One region of the Roseateles sp. GW821-FHT03B02 genome, then DNA from elsewhere that is predicted to be linked to it. Evidence: predicted binding sites of a transcription regulator. Region 1 holds the regulator's gene; each other region holds the start of a gene.

Region 1 (2,199 bases):
TAGCTGTGCGTCTTGCGCACCTGGGCCGCGTCATGCACCCGCCCGGCGAAGCTGACGACGACCCCTGAGGCGCCCGGCATCGCCGCGACCTGCACGGCATCGAAAAGGTTCTGCGGGCCGTCCGGCGCCAGTGCCGTGGCCGGGCGCATCGCCGCCGTCAGCACCACAGGCTTGGCGGGAGCCAGCACGCGCTGCAGAAAGTAGGCCGTTTCCTCCAGCGTGTCGGTACCGTGCGTGATAACGATGCCGCCCACCTCGGGCCGCAGCAGCTGGTCCTGTACGGCCGTTGCGAGCCGCTGCCAGGTGGCGAAGTCCATGTCCTTGCTGTCCAACTGAGCGACCTGGTGCGCTTCCAGGCGACGCCCGGCCAACGCCGGCACGGCGGCCAGCAAGTCATCGATGCCCAGCTGCGCTGCTGTGTAGCCCACCCCGTCGCTGGCAGTCTTGGCCGTGCCGGCGATCGTGCCGCCGGTACCCAAAATGACGATCAGATCCGCTGGAGTTTGCAATTTTGTGGATTCCTGGATGAAAATACAGGTGCTGGACAAATTTCCAGCCAATTCAGAAGGCCGCCCGTGCAAGACCAACCCAAGCTTACCGCCCGCCAGCAGCAGATCTTCGACCTGGTCCGCAACGCGATCGAAAGCACCGGTGCGCCGCCCACCCGCGCCGAGATTGCTGCCGAGCTGGGCTTCAAGTCCGCCAACGCTGCCGAGGAGCACCTGCAGGCGCTCGCTCGCAAGGGCATGCTGGAACTGGTCGGCGGCACCTCGCGTGGCATCCGGCTCAAGTCCGAAGTGCTCGGCGCCGTCAACCGCGCGCGCCAGTTCAGCCTGCCCATTCCCAGCCTCGCGCAGTTGACGCTGCCACTGATCGGCCGCGTTGCCGCCGGAGCCCCCATCCTTGCGCAGGAGCACGTGGAGCAAACCTACACCGTCGAGCCCGGCCTGTTCGCCAAGAAACCCGACTATCTGCTCAAGGTCAAGGGCATGAGCATGAAGGACATCGGCATCCTCGACGGCGATCTGCTGGCCGTGCAGTCGGCCAAGGAAGCCCGCAACGGCCAGATCGTCGTCGCCCGTGTCGGCGAGGAGGTGACCGTGAAGCGTTTCAGGCGCGGCCCGGAGGGCATCGAACTGCTGCCGGAGAACCCCGACTTCGAACCCATCCGCGTCAACGAGAGCAGCGAGCATTTCGCCATCGAAGGCTTGGCGGTCGGCCTGATCCGGGGGCAAGGATTCAACTGATATCGGACGGGGGTTCAATTCCCCCCGGCGCACTTGAAAAGGAAAAAGGCCCGTGTCGCTGACACGGGCCTTTTGCTTGGATGGTGGAGCCGGGGGGAATTGAACCCCCGTCCGCAAGCCATCACCGGGCAGATCTACATGCTTAGCCGGCTGATTTGAATCTCACGGTCAACTCGCGCAGTGGCACGCTAGCTTTCCCGCCAGTCACTGAATCTCACGCCCCACCGAGTGACCCGGCAAGACGCCAGCCGATGTGAGTGACTTCTCAGCCTTGCCCCTTGCGGAACTCAGCCCGGCCCATCGGCCTGCCGTTGAGAAGCTCATCCGCAATTAAGCGGCGAGTGCGAACGTAGAGTCGTTTGCAGTTACTTTGTTTCCAGTGGTTTTACGAGCGGACTGGTGCTCGGCATGCCCTACTCCGGATCCGCACCCACGTCGAAACCAGGTCGGCCCCAGAACTTCGCATTTTAGGGCAGGCCGAGCTTCTTCAAGAGCTCCCCAGGTGAGAACAGCTCCAGATCGGCACGCCAATGAGCGAATTCACCACTTTGGCCCAGATAGCCCCAGGCGGCCGCAGCAGTCGTCATGCCGGCGGCGCGGCCGGCGATGATGTCGCGCTCATCGTCGCCGACGTAGAGACAGGTCGCGGGCGCAACGTCCAGGCGGCGCGCCGCTTCAATCAACGGTGCCGGATGAGGTTTGGTGTGGCCCGTGGTGTCGCCACCGATGACGGCCCCCGCGCGCAACCCCAGAGCCGCCACCAGCGGGAGCGCAAAACGCTCAGCCTTGTTGGTGACGATGCCCCAGGCCAGACCAGCCGCCACCAAGCCGGCCAACTCGACCTCGATACCTTCAAAGGGCGCCGTGGTGTCGTACATCAATCCCTCGTAGCGATCGAGGAACTCACGCTTGAGCTCGTCGTAGGTCGACTCGCCCGGAGCAACGCCGAAGG
Region 2 (2,199 bases), on a different contig from region 1:
CGCACGCCCATCAGGCGCAGCCGCTTGTCGAACCTGACGCGCTTGAGGCACAGGCCCGCGGCATGGCGGATGTCGGCGGCGCTGGTGATGGGGGTCTTGAGCGTCTGGTCGCGCGTGACGGTGACGAAGCCTTCGAAGCGCAGCTTGATGCCCACCGTCTTGCCCGCGTAGCGCTTGCGGGCGAGGTCGCGCGACAGGCTCTCGCAGAGCTCGTCCATGATCTGGCCGAGCAGGGCCTTGTCGTGCACGGCGCTCAGGTCGCGCTCGAAGGTGGTTTCGCGGCTGATGGACACGGGCTCGCTGTGGGTGACGACGGGGCGCGAGTCGCGGCCGTGCGCGGCGTTGTGCAGCCAGTGGCCGTAGCTTTCGCCGAACTGCTCGACCAGCCAGGCGGGCGAGGCGGCGGCGATGTCGCCCACGGTCTCCAGGCCGAGCTTGACGAGCTTGTCGCCCGCCTTGGGGCCGATGCCGTTGATCTTGCGAACGGCCAGCGGCCACACGCGGGTGGGGATGTCGTCCAGCGTCAGCACGGAGATGCCGTCGGGCTTGTCCAGCTCGCTGGCGATCTTGCTGAGCAGCTTGTTGGGCGTGATGCCGATGGAGCAGGTCAGGCCCGTAGCGCGCCAGACCGAGTTCTTGATCTCGCGCGCCACCGCCTTCACACCGCCCAGCGGGTCATGGCCGACGGCGTCGCGCACGCCGGGCACGTCGCTCAGGTCGATGTAGATCTCGTCGATGCCGCGGTCCTCGATGACGGGCGCGACCTCAGCCACGGCGGCCTTGAACAGCCTGGAGTACTTGCGGTAGGACTCGAAATCGGCCGGCAGCAGGATGGCGTCAGGCGCGCGCAGCGCGGCCTTCATCAGACCCATGGCCGAGAACACGCCGAGGTCGCGCGCAGCGTAGGTGGAGGTGGTGACGACGCCGCGGCCGGTGTAGTCGCGCAGCCTGGAATAGCACCAGGAGCCGTCTTCGAGCTGCCGCGGCACATCGGCCCGCCGGCCACCGATGACGACGGCCTCACCCTTGAGCTGCGGATAGCGCAGCAACTCCACAGACGCGTAGAAGGCATCCATGTCGAGGTGGGCGATCCAGCGATCGGGCTGCAGCATGCCTCGATTGTCACTGGGAATAAAGACAGGGCCTGGCAGCAGCCCGCTGGCAAGGACCTCGACCCCGAGATCCCACCGGGTTGAAGGTGGGCGGCATCCTCGTCGGCACCGTCATCACCCCGATGTCCGTGGGGCAGCCCGGGCAGTTAGGGGGAGCAGGTCAGAGGCGGCCGTCCTACCCTGCAGGCACCAACGTCACCGAGGCCGAGGAGGTCCCATGTCAGAACAGTCCACCGCGTTTCGAAAGTCCCTGATCGCCGGCTCGCTGGGCCTCCTGGCACTGGCGTCATCTGGCCTGGCCAGGGCCGATCTGCTGCTGGCCGGCAGCACTATCGCCCTGCCCACCGGCACCACGTCGCTCGCCGAGCCGCAACTGGCCGGCAGCATCATCGAAGACCGGACGGATGGTTTCAGCTTCGCCGGTGCCAATGGCACGGTGTCGGGCAGCATCCAGTCGCGCGTGATGCGTGCCGTCGACGGCACGGTGGACTTCTACTGGCGCGTCTTCAGCGATGCCACCTCGGCGGATGATCTCGGCAGCCTCCGGCTGGGAAACCTGTTCACGACGAACTACTTCGTGAACTGGCGCTCGGACAGCCTGGGCGACGTCGCGCCCACCACGGCAAATCGCTTCACGGGCGCCTTGAGCAGCGATTTCAATTTCAATTTCGGCCATGTGGATGCTGCGGGAGCGCTGCTCGGCCTGGGTGCCGGCAAGTCGTCCTACTTCATGTTCCTTGACACCGACGCCACCCACTACGACTTCACGGGCCTGATGGACGTGGCCGACCTGAACCACGCTCATATCTCCGGTCTCTTCAGTACCTTTGCGCCGACCGCTGCAACGATTCCAGAGCCGGACAGCCTGGCACTGGCCGGCCTCGCTCTCGGCGCGCTGGCGGCGCGTCGCCGGCGCGGCGGATGAGGGATTCGCTTCACCAGAGCGCGTGCACCTGCGGCGCGATGCGCCGCAGGTAGAGGTCGGCGAGGGACTGCATCAGCGGCGCGGGCAGGGCGGCGAGGTCGGCGGCGCTGACGTTCTCGTCCACCTGCGCCGGCGTGCGGCCGCCGGGGATGGCGGCCGTGA
Region 3 (2,199 bases), on a different contig from region 1:
TTCGCCGCCGGGCCCAGGGCCAGCAGATCGGCTCGGCGCAGGCGGCGGTGCTGGCGCGCGGCCAGCAACTTGTCGACCGAACCCATGCCGAGGCCCGGCACGCGCAGCAGCGCTTCGCGCGGCGCGCGGTCCACATCGAGCGGAAAGTGGCCGGGGTGGGCGAGCGCCCAGGCGAGCTTGGGGTCGTGCTGCAGCGACAGGAAGCCGGCTTCGGTGACGATCTCGTCGGCGCCGAAGCCGTAGAAGCGCATCAGCCAGTCGGCCTGGTAGAGCCGGTGCTCGCGCAGCAGCGGCGCGGCCTGCGGCGGCAGCGCGGCGCTGGCGTGCGGGATGGGGCTGTAGGCCGAGTAGTAGACGCGGCGCAGGCCCTGGCCGCGGTAGAGCCGGTGAGAGAGCTGCAGCACGGCACGGTCGTCGGACGCATCGGCGCCGACGATGAGCTGGGTGCTCTGCCCGGCCGGCGCAAAGCTGGGCGGCCGCGCAGCGCGCGCCGCAGCACCGGGCAGCGCACGCACGGCCTCGGCCTCACGCCGGGCTTCGCGCGCCGCCTGCAGCCGCAGATGGATGCGCGACATGGTGCGCTCGATGCCGCCCGCGTCCTTCTCGGGCGCGAGCTGCTTCAGGCTGGCTGCGCTGGGCAGCTCCACGTTGATGGAGAGCCGGTCGGCGTAGCGGCCGGCACGCTCCACCAGCTCGGGCGACGCGTCGGGGATGGTCTTGAGGTGGATGTAACCCTTGAAGAGCTCCACCTCGCGCAGCCGGCGCGCCACCTCGATGACCTGCTCCATCGTGTAGTCGGGCGTGCGGATGATGCCGCTGGACAGGAACAGCCCCTCGATGACATTGCGCCGGTAGAACGACAGCGTGAGCTGCACCACCTCGTCGATGGCGAAGCGGGCGCGGCGCACGTCGCTGCTCTTGCGGTTGATGCAGTAGAGGCAGTCGTACACGCACCAGTTGGTGAGCAGCACCTTCAGCAGCGACACGCAGCGGCCGTCCGGCGTGTAGGCGTGGCAGATGCCGTTGCTGGTGGAGCCCAGGCTCTTGCCGTCGCGCGAGTCGCGCTTCTCGGTGCCACTGCTGGCGCACGAGGCGTCGTACTTGGCGGCGTCGGCCAGGATGGCGAGCTTGTCCTGAACTTCCATGGCGATACTGTATATAAATACATATTCCCTGCGGCATTCATCCCCGCGTCATGCAAGGTTTCATCGCCGCTTCACGGCTGGCCGCCACAGTGCGGCGCCAGTGCATACCGCCGCGAACGACCTCCCCCCCAGCGCTGCCGCCTGCTCCCGGCAGGCCCCTTTGCCCCGCGGCTTCGGCATCGTCATCGGGGCGCAGTTCGCCTCGGCGCTGGCCGACAACGCGCTGCTCATCGTGGCCATCGCGCTGCTCGCGCAGCAGGGGTTCGCGGTGTGGTGGGCGCCGCTGCTGAAGGTGGGCTTCATGGCCGCCTACGTGGTGCTGGCGCCCTGGGTGGGGCCGCTGGCCGATGCCTTCGCCAAGGGCCGCGTGATGGCGGCGATGAACGTCGTGAAGATGGCGGGGCTGGCATTGCTGGCCCTGGGCTTGCACCCCGTGGCGGCACTGGCCGTGGTGGGCCTGGGGGCGGCGGCCTACGCGCCGGCCAAGTACGGCCTCATCACCGAGCTGGCCGCGCCCGAGGCACTGGTGAAGGCCAACGGCTGGATCGAGATCAGCGTGGTGTCGGCCGCGCTGCTGGGCGCCGTGCTGGGCGGCGCTCTGGTGAGCCCGCTGTGGCTGGGGTCGGGGTTGGCGGACTGGTGCGACGGACTCGATCTGCCGGCCGACAAGCTGACCGGCTCGCTGGCCGCGCTGCTGGTGATCTATGCGGTGAGCAGCGCGCTGAATGCCGGCATCCCCGACAGCGGCCAGCGCCAGCGCAGCGAAGCGCATGACCCGAAGACGCTGCTGCGCGAATTCCGCGCCGCCAACGGCCGGCTGTGGCGCGACGCCGAGGGCGGCCTGTCGCTCGCGGCGACGACGCTGTTCTGGGGCGTGGGTGCCACGCTGCAATTCGCCGTGCTGCGCTGGGCCGGCGAGGCGCTGCACCTGCCGCTGAGCCAGGCGGCGTACCTGCAGGCGGCGGTGGCCGTCGGGGTCATAGGCGGCGCGGCAGCCGCGGGGCGCTGGCTGGCACTGCACCAGGCAAGGCACGGGCTGTGGGCTGGGGTGGTG
Region 4 (2,199 bases), on a different contig from region 1:
TTCAGGCGCGTCTGCCGCGCCGGCAGCGGCGGACGCCGCACGCGCGCGGCGCTCGATGCTCAGCAACTTGCGCCTGAGTTCGACGCGGCTGTGCTCGCGCTGGGCTAGCAGGCCGATGGCGCGGGCCTTCAGCGATAGCGGCGCGCGCGCCATGACCAGCGGCAGCCGGGTTTACTCCTCGGCCGGCGCGCTCAGCAACGCCACGCCCAGCGATTCACGGATCTTGTTCTCGATCTCGCGGGCGATGTCGGGGTTCTCGCGCAGGAATTCGCGGGCGTTGTCCTTGCCCTGGCCGATCTTCTCGCCGTTGTAGGCGTACCAGGCGCCGGACTTGTCGACGATCTTGGCGACCACGCCCATATCGACGATCTCGCCCTCGCGGCTGATGCCTTCACCGTAGAGGATGTCGAACTCGGCCGTCTTGAACGGAGGGCTGACCTTGTTCTTGACAACCTTGACCTTGGTCTCGGAGCCGATGACTTCCTCGCCCTTCTTGATCGAGCCGATGCGGCGGATGTCCAGGCGCACGGAGGCGTAGAACTTCAGCGCGTTGCCGCCGGTGGTCGTTTCGGGCGAGCCGAACATGACGCCGATCTTCATGCGGATCTGGTTGATGAAGATGACCATGCAGTTGGTCTTCTTGATCGTGGCGGTGAGCTTGCGCAGGGCCTGGCTCATCAGGCGGGCCTGCAGGCCGGGCAGGCTGTCGCCCATCTCGCCTTCGAGCTCGGCCTTGGGCGTGAGGGCCGCGACCGAGTCGACGACGATGAGGTCCACCGAGCCGGAGCGCACCAGCGCGTCGACGATCTCCAGCGCCTGTTCGCCGGTGTCGGGCTGGCTGATCAGAAGCTCCTGCAGGTTCACGCCGAGCTTCTGCGCGTACTGGATGTCGAGCGCGTGCTCGGCGTCGATGAACGCGGCGGTGCCGCCGAGCTTTTGCATCTCGGCGATGACCTGCAGCGTCAGCGTCGTCTTGCCGGACGATTCCGGACCGTAGATCTCGACGACGCGGCCGCGCGGCAGGCCGCCGACGCCCAGGGCGATGTCCAGGCCCAACGAGCCGGTGGAGACGACCTGGATGTCTTCGATGACCTCGCCTTCACCCAGGCGCATGATGGAACCCTTGCCGAACTGCTTTTCGATCTGGGCGAGGGCGGCCTGCAGGGCCTTGGCTTTTTCGGTGTTGAGGGCTTTGACCGGGGCGTCCATGCGAATCTCCGTGGGGAATGGCTGAATTATGGGGCAATCTGTATGTTTGTACAGTGGTTTGTCCCCCGATGTGCGGCAGCGAGCCGTCTCAGGATTGAGCAGAGTTTGCGCGCCGGGTGGCTCATGACGTGAGCCAGGCTTGCGCTTTCGCAAGCTGGCCACGGGGCCTGGGCACATAACATCGGCGCAGGAGACAAGACGATGCGCATCCTCATTGCGGAAGATGATCAAGTACTGGCCGACGGGCTGTTGCGCGCGCTGCGCGCTTCGGGCTATGCCGTGGACCGGGTCAGCAGCGGCACCGAGGCCGATACGGCGCTGGCAACCCATGAGTTCGACCTGGTGATCCTGGACCTGGGCCTGCCGCGCCTGCACGGGCTGGAGGTGCTGCGCAAGCTGCGCGCCCGCGGCTCGACGATGCCGGTGCTGATCCTGACCGCGGCCGACAGCGTCGAGCAGCGCGTCAAGGGGCTGGACCTGGGCGCCGACGACTACATGGCCAAGCCCTTTTCGCTGCAGGAGCTGGAGGCGCGTGTGCGGGCACTGACGCGCCGCGGCCTGGGCACGGCCAGCAGCCTCATCAAGCATGGGCCGCTGACCTTCGACGCCACCGGTCGCGTCGCCTACATCAATGAGCAGATGCTGGAGCTGTCGGCGCGCGAACTGTCGCTGCTGGAGGTGCTGCTGCAGCGTGCGGGGCGCCTGGTCAGCAAGGATCAGCTCGTGGAGCGGCTGTGCGAGTGGGGCGAGGAGGTGTCGAACAACGCCATCGAGGTCTACATCCACCGGCTGCGCAAGAAGATCGAGCAGGGGCCGATCCGCATCGCGACCGTGCGCGGCCTGGGCTACTGCCTCGAAAAGATCGCCTCTTAATCGATGCCCAACAAAGACGGCGTCAGCCCCCAGCAGGGCTCGCTGTTCGGCGAGATCCTCGACTGGATGCTCGCCCCGCTGCTGCTGATCTGGCCGATCAGCGTCGCGCTGACCTGG

Evidence for each region. Region 1 encodes LexA, which represses DNA repair genes until DNA is damaged. Its sites were predicted from a motif close to ACTGTATNNNNATACAGT; they were not measured.
Region 2: the regulator LexA is predicted to act here: its motif matches at 1,125-1,142, upstream of dinB (DNA polymerase IV).
Region 3: the regulator LexA is predicted to act here: its motif matches at 1,152-1,169, upstream of AC07VX_RS26360 (putative DNA modification/repair radical SAM protein).
Region 4: the regulator LexA is predicted to act here: its motif matches at 1,247-1,264, upstream of recA (recombinase RecA).

The regions. Positions count from the first base shown of each region.
Region 1 covers NZ_JBWKUV010000002.1:126,847-129,045, reverse strand. Annotated here, with positions in the region: gene AC07VX_RS06825 (asparaginase) at 1-509, opposite strand, end outside; gene lexA (transcriptional repressor LexA) at 576-1,247, shown strand; RNA gene ssrA (transfer-messenger RNA) at 1,329-1,701, opposite strand; gene AC07VX_RS06810 (HAD-IA family hydrolase) at 1,715-2,199, opposite strand, start outside.
Region 2 covers NZ_JBWKUV010000009.1:222,415-224,613, reverse strand. Annotated here, with positions in the region: gene dinB (DNA polymerase IV) at 1-1,112, opposite strand, end outside; gene AC07VX_RS22270 (PEP-CTERM sorting domain-containing protein) at 1,330-2,037, shown strand; gene AC07VX_RS22265 (aldo/keto reductase) at 2,048-2,199, opposite strand, start outside.
Region 3 covers NZ_JBWKUV010000017.1:18,497-20,695, forward strand. Annotated here, with positions in the region: gene AC07VX_RS26360 (putative DNA modification/repair radical SAM protein) at 1-1,145, opposite strand, end outside; gene lplT (lysophospholipid transporter LplT) at 1,306-2,199, shown strand, end outside.
Region 4 covers NZ_JBWKUV010000010.1:182,881-185,079, reverse strand. Annotated here, with positions in the region: gene AC07VX_RS23645 (regulatory protein RecX) at 1-159, opposite strand, end outside; gene recA (recombinase RecA) at 172-1,209, opposite strand; gene AC07VX_RS23635 (response regulator) at 1,411-2,082, shown strand; gene AC07VX_RS23630 (sensor histidine kinase) at 2,086-2,199, shown strand, end outside.